DNA from 2 places in the Pantoea sp. NSTU24 genome. Region 1 is predicted to be linked to the other one. Evidence: predicted binding sites of a transcription regulator. Region 1 holds the regulator's gene; the other holds the start of a gene.
The links. The regulator LexA, encoded in region 1, represses DNA repair genes until DNA is damaged. The targets are predictions, from matches to a motif close to TNCTGTATGTACATACAGNA.
Positions count from the first base shown of each region.

Region 2: the regulator LexA is predicted to act here: its motif matches at 3,814-3,833, upstream of ACLHDD_RS08060 (DinI-like family protein).

Region 1 covers NZ_JBKIWZ010000001.1:3,528,722-3,536,203, forward strand. Annotated here, with positions in the region: gene plsB (glycerol-3-phosphate 1-O-acyltransferase PlsB) at 1-674, opposite strand, end outside; gene ACLHDD_RS16735 (diacylglycerol kinase) at 803-1,171, shown strand; gene lexA (transcriptional repressor LexA) at 1,277-1,891, shown strand; gene dinF (MATE family efflux transporter DinF) at 1,992-3,314, shown strand; gene ACLHDD_RS16750 (CsbD family protein) at 3,475-3,687, shown strand; gene zur (zinc uptake transcriptional repressor Zur) at 3,741-4,262, opposite strand; gene ACLHDD_RS16760 (conjugal transfer protein TraF) at 4,711-5,961, shown strand; gene dusA (tRNA dihydrouridine(20/20a) synthase DusA) at 6,067-7,059, shown strand; gene pspG (envelope stress response protein PspG) at 7,239-7,482, shown strand, end outside.
Region 2 covers NZ_JBKIWZ010000001.1:1,663,822-1,671,303, reverse strand. Annotated here, with positions in the region: gene ACLHDD_RS08095 (hypothetical protein) at 302-643, shown strand; gene ACLHDD_RS08090 (hypothetical protein) at 807-1,007, opposite strand; gene ACLHDD_RS08085 (hypothetical protein) at 1,304-1,552, shown strand; gene ACLHDD_RS08080 (helix-turn-helix domain-containing protein) at 1,599-2,231, opposite strand; gene ACLHDD_RS08075 (hypothetical protein) at 2,368-2,751, shown strand; gene ACLHDD_RS08070 (hypothetical protein) at 2,738-3,079, shown strand; gene ACLHDD_RS08065 (hypothetical protein) at 3,231-3,497, shown strand; gene ACLHDD_RS08060 (DinI-like family protein) at 3,536-3,775, opposite strand; gene iraP (anti-adapter protein IraP) at 3,952-4,251, shown strand; gene ACLHDD_RS08050 (DUF6388 family protein) at 4,412-4,735, opposite strand; gene yedD (lipoprotein YedD) at 4,989-5,459, shown strand; gene amyA (alpha-amylase) at 5,547-7,028, opposite strand; gene fliT (flagella biosynthesis regulatory protein FliT) at 7,129-7,482, opposite strand, start outside.

The sequences.
Region 1 (7,482 bases):
TTGGACTGCAGCAGACGATTAAACAGATCCTGACGCGCCGGTAAACGCGGGCCAATCGCGGCCAGCCGCTGGCGGGCAAAATGAATGCGGGCCACGCGGGCCAGCTTCTGGGCGATCGACTTGTCCGTTCCGTGTTCGGTTGCCATGCGGCGCAGCGAGACGGTGGGCGAGAAGCGGACAAAGCTGTCGCGCCCGTGCCAGATGACGGCAAAGAATTTCTGTACTCCGTTCAGGACCCGCAGATGTGGTGTCGCTTCTCCCTGAACTTCACGCCCTGGTGCGCGGCCAAACATCACGGTGACCGGCAGCATCTGAATATCCAGCGTGGGATTGTTTCGATGCAGATCGAGATAGTCGTGAAAGATTTTCACGGATTCGACGCTGGGCACAAAATAGGGGAAGACGCGCGGGCCATCGTGAATAAAGACGTGACGCGGCAGCAGCGAACCGTCAATCTCCAGCGGAGAGAGCGGATCGGGCAGATGGTGTCGCAGACACTGGGCGCGCAAAGTGAGTAAGTCGGCCTTCGAATCGTAAGGCAAAACATACATAATAGGCCGGGTCGGATCCAGGCCATGTTCTGAAACGGGATCGGCCGGAATGGCCTTACTTTTTACCAAAAACGACAGTGGTAAATTAAGCAGTTTGTAATAAAGTTTACGCCAACCTGACATAGACAACATGAAGCCTCTTGTTAGCAAAGCGCCGCAAGCATACCAGAAAGCGCAGCGAAGATCTGTGGTGGTGCTAATTGCACGCAGCCCAGACATTGACGTCAATACGATGAAAGGGTTCCCCCATCATGGCAAATAATGCCACCGGACTTATCAGAATAGTTAAAGCCGCAGGTTACTCATGGCAGGGGCTGCGTGCCGCCTGGCAGCATGAAGCGGCATTTCGTCAGGAAGCGCTGGCCGCGCTGGTTGCCATCGTCATCGCCTGCTGGCTGGATGTGGATGTGGTTTCCCGTATCCTTATGATTGGATCGGTGGTGCTGGTAGTGATTGTTGAAATCCTTAACAGCGCGATTGAATCCGTGGTGGATCGCATTGGTCAGGAGCATCATCCCCTGGCTGGTCGGGCGAAAGATATGGGATCGGCCGCGGTGCTAATCACCATTCTGCTGGCTCTGTTTGTCTGGATCGCGCTGCTCTGGTCACATTTGCGATAAGCGTTCCATATCGCGTCGGAAGCCGCGTTTTGCGGGACAATCGGTTTCCATTTCGCCAATACCTGTATATACTCACAGCGACTGTATAAACAACCAGGGGGCGGGATGAAAGCATTAACCAGCAGGCAGCAGCAGGTCTATGACCTGATTCGCGACCATATTACTTCAACAGGCATGCCGCCTACGCGTGCCGAGATTGCCGCGCAGCTGGGATTCCGTTCGCCGAACGCGGCAGAAGAGCATCTGAAAGCGCTGGCGCGTAAAGGCGTCATCGAGATCGTGTCCGGTGCCTCGCGCGGCATCCGTCTGCTGATGGAAGAAGAAGCCTCTGAAGGCTTACCGCTGATTGGCCGGGTCGCTGCCGGTGAGCCAATCATGGCGCAGGAACATATCGAAACCCACTACAAGGTGGATCCGGGCCTGTTTAAGCCGTCGGCTGACTTCCTGCTGCGCGTCAGCGGAATGTCGATGAAAGATATCGGGATTATGGATGGCGATCTGCTCGCCGTGCATAAAACCCAGGATGTGCGTAACGGACAGGTCGTGGTGGCGCGCATTGATGATGAAGTCACAGTGAAACGCTGGAAAAAGCAGGGGGCTATTGTCCATCTGCTGCCTGAAAACAGTGAGTTTGACCCGATTGTGGTTGATACCCGTGCGCAGTCGCTGACTATTGAAGGTCTGGCAGTGGGTGTCGTTCGCAACGGCGAGTGGCTCTGATTTTTCTGCCCGCGTGCATTCGCCCTCTCTGATGCTATTCTGTCTGCCCTAATTTTGTCGCGGCCCTGTTTGCGCAGCGACACTGAGCACGGAACGGCGAATGCGCTTTATTACGTCAACCGATAAAAATCTCTGGCGGCTTGCGCTGCCGATGATCCTGTCAAATATCACCGTACCCTTACTGGGTGTGGTCGATACCGCTGTTATTGGTCATCTCGACAGCCCTGTCTATCTTGGTGGGGTCGCGGTCGGGACCACTGTCACCAGTTTTCTCTTTATGCTGCTGCTTTTTCTGCGGATGAGCACCACGGGCCTTACGGCCCAGGCGCTGGGTGCGGGCGACAAAACGGCGCTGGCGCGGGCGCTGGTCCAGCCACTGATTATTGCGCTGCTGGCAGGGGTGCTGTTTATCGCCTTACGCTATCCGGTTATCCAGCTGGCGACACAGCTGGTCGGCGGCAGTCCCGACGTCCTGGCGCAGGCGGCACGGTTTATTCAGATCCGCTGGCTCAGTGCGCCAGCTACGCTGGCAAACCTGGTGATTCTGGGCTGGCTGCTGGGCGTGCAGTATGCACGCGCGCCGGTGATCCTGCTGGTGGTAGGGAATCTGGTCAATATCGTGCTCGATCTCTGGCTGGTCATGGGGCTGCACTGGGGTGTTGCGGGTGCGGCCACCGCCACGGCGCTGGCCGAATATATTACGCTGGGCGTTGGCAGCATCATGGTCTGGCGGGTACTGAAACTGCACGGCATCACGCCAGCCCTGCTGAAACAGAGCTGGCGCGGTGACAGTGCCCGGCTGCTGCGCCTCAACCGGGATATCATGCTGCGCTCCCTGATGCTGCAGCTCTGTTTCGCGTCGCTGACCGTGCTGGGCGCACGACTCGGCCCCGACGTGGTCGCGGTTAACGCCGTTTTACTGATGTTCATTACCTTCACCGCTTACGCACTGGATGGTTTCGCCTATGCGGTAGAGGCGTTTGCCGGTGAGGCGCATGGCGCAAAAGATGGCAGTAAACTGCTGCGTGTCTGGCATTCCGCCTGTCGTCAGGCGGTGGCCGTCGCGCTGTTCTTCTCGCTGGTCTATGCGATCGCTGGCCCGCAGATCGTGACGCTGCTGACCTCGCTGACGTCGCTGCAACAGACCGCCGACCGCTATCTGGTCTGGCAGGTCATCATGCCGCTGGCGGGCGTCTGGTGTTACCTGCTGGATGGCATGTTTATTGGCGCAACCCGTGGTCGCGAGATGCGCAACAGCATGGTGATGGCTGCCGTAGGCTATTTCCTGACGCTGCTGAGCGTACCGCTGCTGGGCAACCATGGGCTATGGCTGGCGGTAACCGTTTTTCTGGCGCTGCGCGGCCTGACGCTCTGGCTCATCTGGCGGCGGCACTGGCGTCACAACAGCTGGTTTGAGGCCTGATTCCGCCGGGCTCGCAGGTGGATACAGATTATTCTGTATTGTTCTGTCTTATGGGATAAAGCGACTACAATTAACTTTACAGGGCGCAGTTAAGTAGCGCTTTGTATCGAGGTTATGATGAGTAGCCAGATAATTAAACCCCGAGGATTGGAGGTCTGCCATGAACAAAGATGAAGCGAGCGGCAACTGGAAGCAGTTCAAAGGCAAGATGAAAGAGAAATGGGGCAAGCTGACCGACGACGATATGCAGGTGATCGAAGGTAAACGCGACCAGCTGGTAGGTAAAATTCAGGAGCGTTACGGCTATGCGAAAGATGAAGCAGAGCGTGAAGTAACGGCCTGGGAAACGCACAATAAAGATTACCGCTGGTAACCGAACCTCTGTTCCGGTGAGCCCTCACCGGAACTCTCTTCAGGCCCTGACGCCTATCCCCGTTTTCCCCGCTTTTTTCCCTCATCCTGATGGTCATGTTCGCAGCTTTCATGATGCGTACAGGCTGCCACTTCCGCACAGTTTTCGCACAATCCATGTGCTTCGATCACGCTATGGCGCAGAGCAAACTGCGCTTCGCCCGCCAGCGTCGCGATAATAGTTTCCACGCCCTGCGCCTGTTTTTCTGTGACGGCGGCACAGCGGTCGCAGACCAGCATCACCGAGGTATGCGCCGGTGCTTCAAAATGGTGACACATTACGTAGCTATTGTTGGACTCCACCCGGTGGATAAAGCCCTGCTCCAGCAGGAAATCGAGCGCACGATAAACCGTAGGCGGTTTGGCCTGAGGTTCACTGACCCGCAGCTGGTCCAGCAGGTCGTAGGCACTGATGGAGCCGGGCTGTTCGGCCATTAGTCGCAGCACTTCAGCACGCTGCGAGGTCAGACGCACACCACGCTGCAGGCACATTTTTTCGGCCTGAGTCAAAATTTGCTGCGTCGTCATGGTTGTCATGAAAGTTCTCCGCTGGATAAGTGATGTTATTTTATCACAATTGGCGGCGAGGTGCTGAAGTGCCTTCTGCCTGCAAAAACAGCATTAATTGCCTGTTAAAACAGCATGTTCAGCGTTTCAGCCCACGTTTTTAACCTTACTGACGATAAATCAGATCCATTCTGAATCAACCGGAAGAGAATTTTATTGGCATTTTGCTTTGCATCTCACGGAGTTAAGAAGTAATGTTCAGAAAGACTTAAGCAATGTCTGGTATTTTTTGAAACCCCCCGACTTAGTTTGAACAATCACAACATGTTTTTGGTTGGAAAATGTCCAATCCCTTGAATTAAGGCACTGTTTCCTTTGAATTCACAGCAACGACGCGTTAGCCAGCATTCACAATACGGCTAACAAATTATTCAGTCATTGAATGTATTAATGACAATTTTCAGGTGATGGCAGGCAAATGGTGAAAAAATCCGCTCAACGTCCGGCGCTAAAGTACTCCGCTGCGGCGACCGCGCTTTTCCTTTCTTCTTCCGCCATGGCGGCAGGGACCTGGTACGATGCACGTAATGACGCCATGGGTGGCACCGGCGTCGCTTCTTCTCTCTATGGCTCCGCCGTGCTGGCTAACCCGGCACTGATGACGCGTGCCAGACCCGACGATAACGTCAGCATTATTTTTCCGTCAGCCGGTATTCAGGTCACTGACAAGGATGACCTGATTAACAAGGTCGATGATATTACCGCGACAGTAGATCGTTACCGCTCAGTGCTGGGTAACTTTACGCCCGCAGACTATTTACGGGGCTATCCTGAACTGCGCGCGGCCTCGGGCGATGTGGCCAACAGGCTGAGCGATTTGCGCGGCGATAAGGCCAACGGTTCGGCGGGTGTCGCCGTTGCCGTGACGGTTCCGAATGAGACGCTACCTTTCGCCTTTATTACCAAAGCCTACGGAACCGCGCACGTTCGCGCTAACGTGGTGCAGGGTGATATCGACTATCTGCGCGGCGTGGCCAACGGCACGATACTGCCGCGTCCGGGTGACCAGAACAACCTTCGCTCCAGCGCCAATGGCTTAGCGGCCCTCGTCACCGATTATGGCGTGGCGGTCGCGCATGAGTTCACCATCGCCGGTCAGCCGGTGTCGGTGGGCGTTACGCCGAAAGTGCAGAAAACCTGGCTCTACAACTACACCGCCAGCATCTATGACTACGACAAGAACGACATCAACAACAGTCAGTATCGCAGCACGGATACCGGGTTTAACGTCGATGCCGGTCTGGCGACGACCTTTGCGGAGAACTGGACGCTGGGCGTCACCGGTCAGAACCTGGTGTCGCGCGATCTGCAGACCCGCGAAGTCAATGGGTATCGCGATACCTATCAGATTCGCCCGCTGGTCACTACCGGCCTGGCCTGGGATAAAGGTCCGTTCACCGTGACGGGCGATGTGGATCTGACGGAGACCAGACGCTTCAAAAGTCAGGGAAACAGCCAGTATGTGGCTGCAGGCGCAGAATATCGCGTACTCGACTGGCTGCAGCTGCGTGCCGGTTATCGTGCGGACATGCGGTCCAACGACGAGAATGTCGCGACCGCCGGTTTTGGTCTCTCGCCGTTTAACAACGCCGTCCATCTGGATCTGGCGGGTTCGGTGGGCGCGAACAACACCTGGGGCGCAATGGCGCAGCTGGGCTTCAACTTCTAAGCACGTTATTCAGGCAGTCCGGGCGGGGCGATGCACTATCGGCCCGCCTTGTGTTATCCTTGCACAGAATTCCATCACCCTTAATTACCGGATTGCCTGTACTTCATGCCTGAATTTTCTTCGCAACGCTTCTCTGTCGCGCCTATGCTCGACTGGACCGATCGCCACTGTCGCTATTTTCACCGTCAGCTGACGGCGGATACGCTGCTCTACACCGAAATGGTCACCACCGGCGCCATCATTCATGGCAAAGGGGATTACCTGGCTTATAGCGAGGCCGAGCATCCGGTCGCATTGCAGCTGGGCGGCAGCGATCCGGCGGCGCTGACGCACTGTGCGAAGCTGGCCGAACAGCGCGGCTACGATCAAGTGAACCTGAACGTTGGGTGTCCTTCTGACCGGGTACAGAATGGCCGTTTCGGTGCCTGTCTGATGGCCGAGGCGACTCTGGTCGCCGATGCGGTCAAAGCGATGCGCGATGTGGTATCGATCCCGGTCACCGTCAAAACCCGGATTGGTATTGATGAGCTGGACAGCTATGCGTTCCTGACCGATTTCATTGGCACGGTCGCGGGGCGCGGCGAGTGCGACACCTTTATTATTCATGCGCGTAAAGCCTGGCTCTCCGGCCTCAGCCCTAAAGAGAACCGCGAGATCCCACCGCTGGATTACCCGCGCGTCTGGCAGCTGAAACGCGATTTCCCGCATCTGACTATTGCCCTGAATGGCGGCGTGAAAACGCTGGAAGAGGCGCAGAACCATCTGCAGCACCTTGATGGCGTGATGATGGGCCGTGAAGCCTATCAGAACCCCGGTATTCTGGCGCAGGTCGACCAGACCTTATTTGGCCGTCAGCATCCGGCGGTAAACCCGGTTGAGGTGGTGCGCGCCATGTACCCTTATATCGAAGCGGAGCTGGCAAAGGGCACCTATCTCGGTCACATTACCCGCCACATGCTGGGGCTGTTCCAGGGCATTCCTGGCGCGCGCCAGTGGCGTCGCCACCTGAGCGAAAATGCCCACAAGCCGGGCGCAGATGTGCGCGTGCTGGACGCGGCACTGTCGCTGGTCGCTGACAGAATTCCGCAGGAAGCCTGATCCCACCTCCGGAACATTGAAAACCAGCCTTCAGGCTGGTTTTTTTTACACCAAAATCTGGTTTTTCTCACCAGGCAAGAGACGCGTCGTTCTCTTTTAGTTTTTTAAAAACAGCAGGTTATCTGTTGGCATGCTTTTTGTAACAACTATAACAACTGTTATAAAAATGGAGCGCTGACGTGGAAATTTTATTCGTAGTGGGTTTTTTTCTGATGCTACTGCTGACCGGCGTTTCACTGCTGGGCGTGCTGGCGGCACTGGTAGTGGCAACCATCGTGATGTTCGTCGGAGGACTCTTCGCTCTTGTTATCAAAGTGTTACCGTGGCTGGTCCTGGCGGTGATCGCCGTCTGGCTGCATCGGGCTTTTTCTGGCGACAACGACGCACGAGCCCGCTGCAGACTGTGTCGTAAGATCAACAGGT
Region 2 (7,482 bases), 1.9 Mb from region 1:
TTGTGACTTGCGGTATGTCTCTGTAAAACCACGCTTCAACGCACATCAACCTGATACACTAAATATTCAAAGTGAAATTATGAATATGCAGGTTTAAGTAGCCTGAGCGCACTCAGCAAATCTGTCCGGAAATCTCAGTTCTTTGCCGCCACACTTTCAGCATCTGAACGTCGTGGCTGCTGAGCCAGAGGTGATGAGATGACCACTGACGGCTATACTTCTCCTCATTCCAGGCGGTGGCAGAGAAAGCCTGTTTCATCTTTGCTGCACCTTTTCCGGCACTCAGCAGGACGCTCACCCTATGTTGAAAAAAATTGCCCTTATCGCCTGTTTAGCCAGCCTCTCTCCCGCAGCCCTTGCCACCACGCAGTGCGGGCCATTTACCCTTAAACCTGACAGCAGTGGATGGTTCTTCGTAAATGGTGAGCGCGCAAAAACACAGAAGGTGACATTTACAAAACAGAAGGGCGATTACGACAACGCCACAATTAAACTGCGGGTCAAAAACAGCCGGGCGCCGGGAATGGTGGATATGGAGCAGACGACACGGGAGGGTAAGGGGTTGTTAAGAGCCGAGATTGTCCGTACCAGTCAGAGTCAGATTCGTATACGCGGCGCTTACGACTGTGAAAGGTCAAACTAAACTGACGCAGACGGGATTCCGGATAGTTTTAGCTGCTAAAACAGCCTGACCGGACTGGCGTCTGGTGAAAAGAGGCAGCAGAGAATCTGCGAGCTGCAAACGGCCGTAATGTGTCCTCAGTCCCTCCCGGTAATTAGCGCGCCCATCGGACGCGCCACACGTCTTAGCTCGCTTTAAACGGATCTTTTTTATCATCCTGGCTGTCGTCATTTTTACGCGGCACTTCGCCATGGTCTTTAGGCGCATCCGTTGCAGGATGGTCGTCTTCTTCATACATGTTACCTGCATGAGGAGCACCCTCTGGCAGACTTTTGCTGACATCACCTTCTTTATTACGTTCTTCGTTCGAATTGTGCTTAAACATGCGTCGCTCCTTTTATTAGTGTCTTAAGTTTAGACCAGCCAGTACAACCTGACAGACTCAGGTGCGTTAAGTTAGCAAAGTCTTTTAAGCTCTGACTGTGTTGCGGGTTACCGATCCGGCCTGAATAAAGAGAAGAGCTGTATAAACCCCGTAAGCAGGTCGGTGTGATCAGCCGTTTCGCAGAGGCAAGTACCGCCTGAAACAGGGAATAAGGCATGCCATCTTCGATAAATAAATTCGATTGAAGTGATTCATAAAAAGAATATAGTGACCCGCGTTACCAGGAGATGGATATAATGTTAAGAGACTATTTAAAGATTGCAGCGGACGATCAACTGATTGAGCAACACACGCGGAGCCTGAAAAACCGTGGTCAGGAAGAGATCACAGAGTGGATTATCATCAACAGTCAGGGAATAAAGATCGGCAGCGTTACCCTGTTTGACAAGCTCAGTACACGCCGCTCCTGGCCGGTCAGTTATCGCATCATGCAGACTGATCGGCAGGGCAACGTGGTGGTTGATAAACTGACTGACGCCCTGTAACAGCGCTCACGACAGTCAGCTGCTGATACTGAGCCTGCTCCACAGTCTATATCTGACGGTAGCGGCGCAGTTCAACCAGTGTGCCTATCAGTTTCAGGCTGTCCCGAGTGGAATGCAGATCGGGGAAGTTAATGTTAACCGGGGCCAGTTCAAACTGCATGACGCCATCCTGTGAACCGCGCTGACGCCAGGTACGCAGCAGGGGAGTCTGCTGCTGCAGGGCCAGCACGCAGTCGCCAGGCTGGGGTAACTGCGTGGGGTCGATAATCACCACATCATTTTGCAGGATGGCGGGCGTCATTCCCTGTTCCTCAACGCGAAAAGCAAAACTCTGCTGCGCAAGCGCCATGTCGTTATGCATCAGCCATTCACACTTCACAGCATCCGCATCCGCCAGCCATTGCGTCACGTTCCGCTGAGCCAGTAAAGGGATTTGATGGAGACCACTCCAGGCGCTTTCGCTGAAAACAGGACCATCCCCATCTATCAGAAAAGCTGGTGCGCAGCCCAGCGCTTCAGCGAGCCGCAGCAGGTTCTCACCACGCGGCAACGTCTCCTCTTTTTCCCACTGTGATATAGCGACATGGGACACTTTTACCTGTTGAGCCAGTTGCTTCTGCGTCAGTTCCAGTGCTTTACGGCGAAGTCGGATGCGGTCACCCAGCGTTCTGTTTTTCATCGGCTTGACTTTTTGATTAAGTTTGCCTTAAGTATACTTAAGTCTGGCATTTAAGCAATCTTAAATTCATGACGGGGATTGTGCCTGATAAGCACGAAATAAGTTCCAGAGACCTTACCGGGTAAAGGGGTGTGGCATGGAAAGTAGTCTGATTACCAGTATGGGTGCGTTAGTTCTGGGTGGGGGGGCAGCAGCACTGTTCTGGAAGCCATTACTGGCAGGTATTGCTTCTATCGTGACCAGTAATCGTGCTGGTGGCGAAATTATCACCAGCTATAAAGAGCAGGTGCTGTTGCTGAAAGAGAGTAATCAACTGATGCGGGAGGAGAACGACGAGTTGCGCGAACGTCATGATAAGAATCTGCGCCGGATTGCGACACTCGAAACCGATCTTCGATTAATCAAAAATGCGGTAGGCATTTTGCTGGCCATGACGGAAACCGATCAAAACAACAAGTTCCGTATTGAGATTGATCGGCTTATCTCAACTCTGGAGGATCGCAGTGATGACAACCATTAAAGACATTCATGCTCCGGTGTCAAACCGGCGCAAGATCATTCTGGGCAGCATTCTTCTGGGCTGTTCAATGATTTGCATCCTGATGACGATAATTTTTCTCTATGTCAGTAACTCCGCCAACAAGCGAGTAGAGGAGATCCGGGCAGATTACGGGGCAATGGCTGCGCGACGGGATGATCGTGTCGATACGCTGACGACGCAGGTAGCAACTCTTCAGAAGAAACTGGATGCCATTCCCGACCGCACCGCCGACAAGGCGGTCATTAAAGTCAAAAAGGTAGTGGTGGATGGAGAACTGCCACCGGTCAAATCAAACGCAAAACCGTAACTTCCGATAATTCTTAGTGCGGCTTCGCTATTATCGACTACATTTAAATCTCGCGGCGACATTTTATCTCTTAATGTATGCCGATTGATTGGCCGGTTGATGAACCGCTAAGCCTAATCACTTTGGATAACTGACCAGAAGGAAATTCAGCATGAGCGATTCAACTGAAACCAAAACCAAAACTGAATATCTGCGTGACGTGACCTCTCAGCTTAAAGAGATGCGCCACTACGCGCAGACCAACACCGAAACGCTCTCCAGCCACTGGTTAGCCTTTGATGCCGGTGAGTACAAAGACAAAACTAACGCCGATAGAATCGATGCGTTGCTTAACAAGCAGGGAAAACTGCTGGAAGATCTGGATGCCGCCATTCAGGACATCGAGATCGAAATCAATCACAGTGAGCAGGAGAGCTGAGTTTTCTCCCGCTAACTGATGCGGTGGCCGTTAAGGGATTACTCGGCCACCAGCCACATTTCCGCTTCGTCGAACATCTCTTCAACAATCCGCGCAACTGTCGCTTTATCGTTCTTACTTAAATCAGTCTCAATGGCGTTACGCTCCATCGGCTTAACCCTGACTTCAAGATCAGGAAACACCCGATGCACCCGCTTTTCCAGCTCTTCACGAATCATTTCGCGGGCCCCTGGCAAACCGGCAACGTTGCGCTTGTCATAAATCAGTTCAACAAACATGATGGCAATCCATTCTGAGCAAAATCGCTGATCTATGATACTGTAAATAAAAACAGTATCAAGGCGGTACAGCCAATTTCGGGCAAAATTTTCTCGGGAAAGCAGGCATCATCTTCGGCTGGCAAAACAGGTGTGCCTCACGACATAATGGCGGCTTACTTTTCAGGAGGTGCGCGATGCGACAACTGGTGATTGATATTCTGCTCAAGCTGGCAAAAATGGACGTTGATGCAAAGGAGCTGACCGCACAGCTGGAGGCTCAGTCCCTGCTGGTTGCTGCGCTGCTGGTACAGGCGAAACAGGATAACTCACTGACCATCACTGAGACGGTACAGGATGCCATTATCACTGCATCGCAGTCTTCAGCTGAATTTATGCAGTCCGATGTTGACCTGTTGCTGACGCATATCAATCGTCTGCTGGCCGTAGCAAGCTATGTGGAAGTGAAAGGCAGGATTGCAGAAGAAAGAGAATAAACGACGGGCCTCTGCGCGTCATCGGGACCGCGCAGAGGCACGCTACTTTCAGGGCCAGTTAACACCAGTGTAATATTTTAAAAAGCGCTTTCCGGCTTGTTATACACTCCGTCGTGCGACGGCCCTGCAGAATGAATCTGGCCCCTGACTGCGGTGCCAGTCAGAGTTCGTTTTTGATACAGAACGCTTCCCAGCTCATCCCCAGCGATTCCGCATGAGATTTGAGATAGGTTTCAATTGCTTCCGCCGCAACCGCTTTATCGGGTTCGGCGAGCTGAATAGAGAAGATCATCCCATCCAGATTCTTCTGCCGTAAAAAAGCGGCATAGATGCGTTCTGCATGCCATGCGCGCAACTCGCGCAGCGACAGGTTGGCGGCACGGGCATCGCTCTCTGTTAATTCATCTAGCGCAGCCTGGAAGTCGGGGTGCGCGGTAAAAAACATATCGCGCGCCTGGGCATAGTAGGCTTCTGGCGTTTTCATACTTATATTCCTGAAAAAAGTAGTGCAGCGCGTCAGTGTAGCGGGTTGTGTTTCGGTTGTCAGGCGCGACAAAGCCGGCGTTCCTTAACCTTACAGCACGTGTTCTGCTGGCCGACCCGGGCATCTGGCATGCGCTGACGGTGAAATGCGGCTTTTATTGCCTCTTCGTCTGATACCAGACGCCAGATACCTTGCGTAACGCGGTGGAAAAATTATAACGTAGCCGCCATTGACGCGATTTTAGGGATTAAACATGAAAAAGTGGATGCTGATTGCTGCGCTGGCATTGGGTGGCTGTGCGCAGATCAACGATTATGAAAATGCGGTGCAGACGCCGGCACCTGCGGATTTGCAGGGGAACTGGCAAACCGTCGGCCCGCAGAGCAGCCTTGTCAGTGACCAGGCCATCGGCAGTCTCTTAATTACTGCGGAGGGGACCACGCTGGATTGTCGTCAGTGGCAGCGGGTGATCGCGAAACCGGGCAAACTGACCCGACTGAATGGGGATTATGTCAACGTTACGCGTCAGATGCGCGTGATGCCGCTGAACGTGGATAACGGCGAGCTGAAATATGACGGGCTGACCCTGCGCAAAGTTGAACGTCCGACCGTTGAGTGTCAGCAGGCGATGAAAGAAGTGGCGAAACAGCCTAAAGCAGCGGTCATTCAGAATATCGAACCACAGCTACTGCGCACGGCGATCACCGAACATAACGCCGGTTAACCCCCCCCTGAAATGCACCGCCCCGAAGGACAGATGGCGTACGTCACGCCTCTGCCCGCCGGGGCGGTGCTGTTTTTGCTGTGTAACTTATTCTGCTAACACCCAGACGCTGACGCTGCCGCCATTGCAGGCAAAGACCGCAGTGCCGTGCTCGTCGGCGGTAATCGTCTCTTCACGGTTACCCAGATGATCGCGCCAGACCTTACCGGCAAAGCCATCACCCATCGGCACGCTTTTCTCACCCGCATCGCCATTTGACATGATGACGACACAGCCCGGCTGGGTTTCGGTGCCGCTGCGGCTGAACGCCACACAGTTCGGATGATCAAAATAGTCGGTCTGGACACCCCAGCCATACTGCTGACGGGCACGAATTAACCCTTCCAGCTCCGGGATCACCGGCATTTCGATTTTGTGCTTCTCGCCGTCGCCGCCTTCATCCTCATAAGTCGCACCGAACAGATCCGGATAAAAGATAGTCGGCACGCCCTGTTCGCGCAGCAGAATCAGTGCATAAGCCAGCGGTTTAAACCAGGCTTCAACCGGCGCTTCCAGCGACTGCAACGGCTGGGTATCGTGGTTGGCCACAATGGTCACTGCATGCCATGGATCGGCCACCACCAGCGAGTTAGCAAAAATCTGGCTCATGTCGTAGGCGCTGCCAGCGGTAGAAGCCTGATGGAAGTTCATGTGGAGGGGGGCATCAAACAGCATGGTTTTGCCTTCCACCTGATGCACATACTCCTGCAGTTTCTCCGTTTCAAATGACCAGTATTCCGCCACAATAAACATCGGCTCCTGGGCGGCTTCCTGAATATGGTCGATCCACTCTTTATAGAACCAGGCGGGGATATGTTTTACCGCATCCAGGCGGAAGCCGGTGCAGGGCACCTGTTCCATCACCCAGCGCGCCCAGTATTTCAGCTCTTCCCTGACCGCGTTATTACGAAAATCGATGTTGGCACCCATCAGATAATCGAAGTTACCCAGCTCATTATCGACCTGATCGTTCCAGCCTTCGGCGGTGTAGTCATTGATGACTTTAAAGACGCCGTTTTCGTCCGGATTTTCGATGTGGTCTACGCCGCTGAAGCATTTGTGATCCCAGATGAATTTCGAATACTTTCCTTCACGCGCCGGAAAGGTGAATTTGGTCCAGGCCTCACACTCTACGACCTCGTCATAGATTTCATCACGGTTGTCCGGATTGACGCGGTTGACGCTGATCGCCTCTTTCTCATCGGCGCCCATTTTGTGGTTCAGCACAACGTCCAGCAGCACCCCAACGTTATGGCTGCGCAGCGCCTCTGTTGCCGCCAGTAACTGCTGTTTATCACCATATTTGGTAGCAACGCCGCCTTTTTGATCGAATTCACCCAGGTCAAAAAGGTCATAGGTGTCGTAACCGACAGAATAGCCTCCTGAATCCCCTTTGTAGCTCGGAGGGAGCCACGCCATCGTAATGCCAATTTCACTGAGCCAGGCTGCACGTTCGGCAACTTCAGGCCACAGTTTGCTGCCATCCGGGTAATACCAATGGAAAAACTGTAATAACGTCGGGTTTTGCATTTACCACACTCCAGGGGATGATGAAAAGTAAGTATGGAGTAAGCGGCAGAAAAGAGACGCCGCGCAGAAAAATAATTCTGGCGGCGTGAGGAGCAGACTTTCAGGAGAGGGTTTCGCGCGGCACCATGACGACACCGCCTTGCTTACCATAGGCAGAGAGCACCGATTTCTGGCGGCTGCTCTGATTCACTAACGAGGCCAGCTCATCCATCCGCGCCTGCAGCAGGCGTTTCACTTCACTTTCATTATCGAGGATGCGGCGCAGCACCGGGCGTAACAGCGCCTGCGTCTGAGAAGAGGGTGACATCGCCTCTGTCGAGTGCGCTAAATTCTGCACCGCGCTGACATACTCCGTCTCCCTGTTGATCAATTCATCCCATTCGCCCTGTGCCGCATGATGCAGCATCCCCTGGCTGAGATCGAGTAACTGTTGGTAAACGGTAAGCAGATGCGG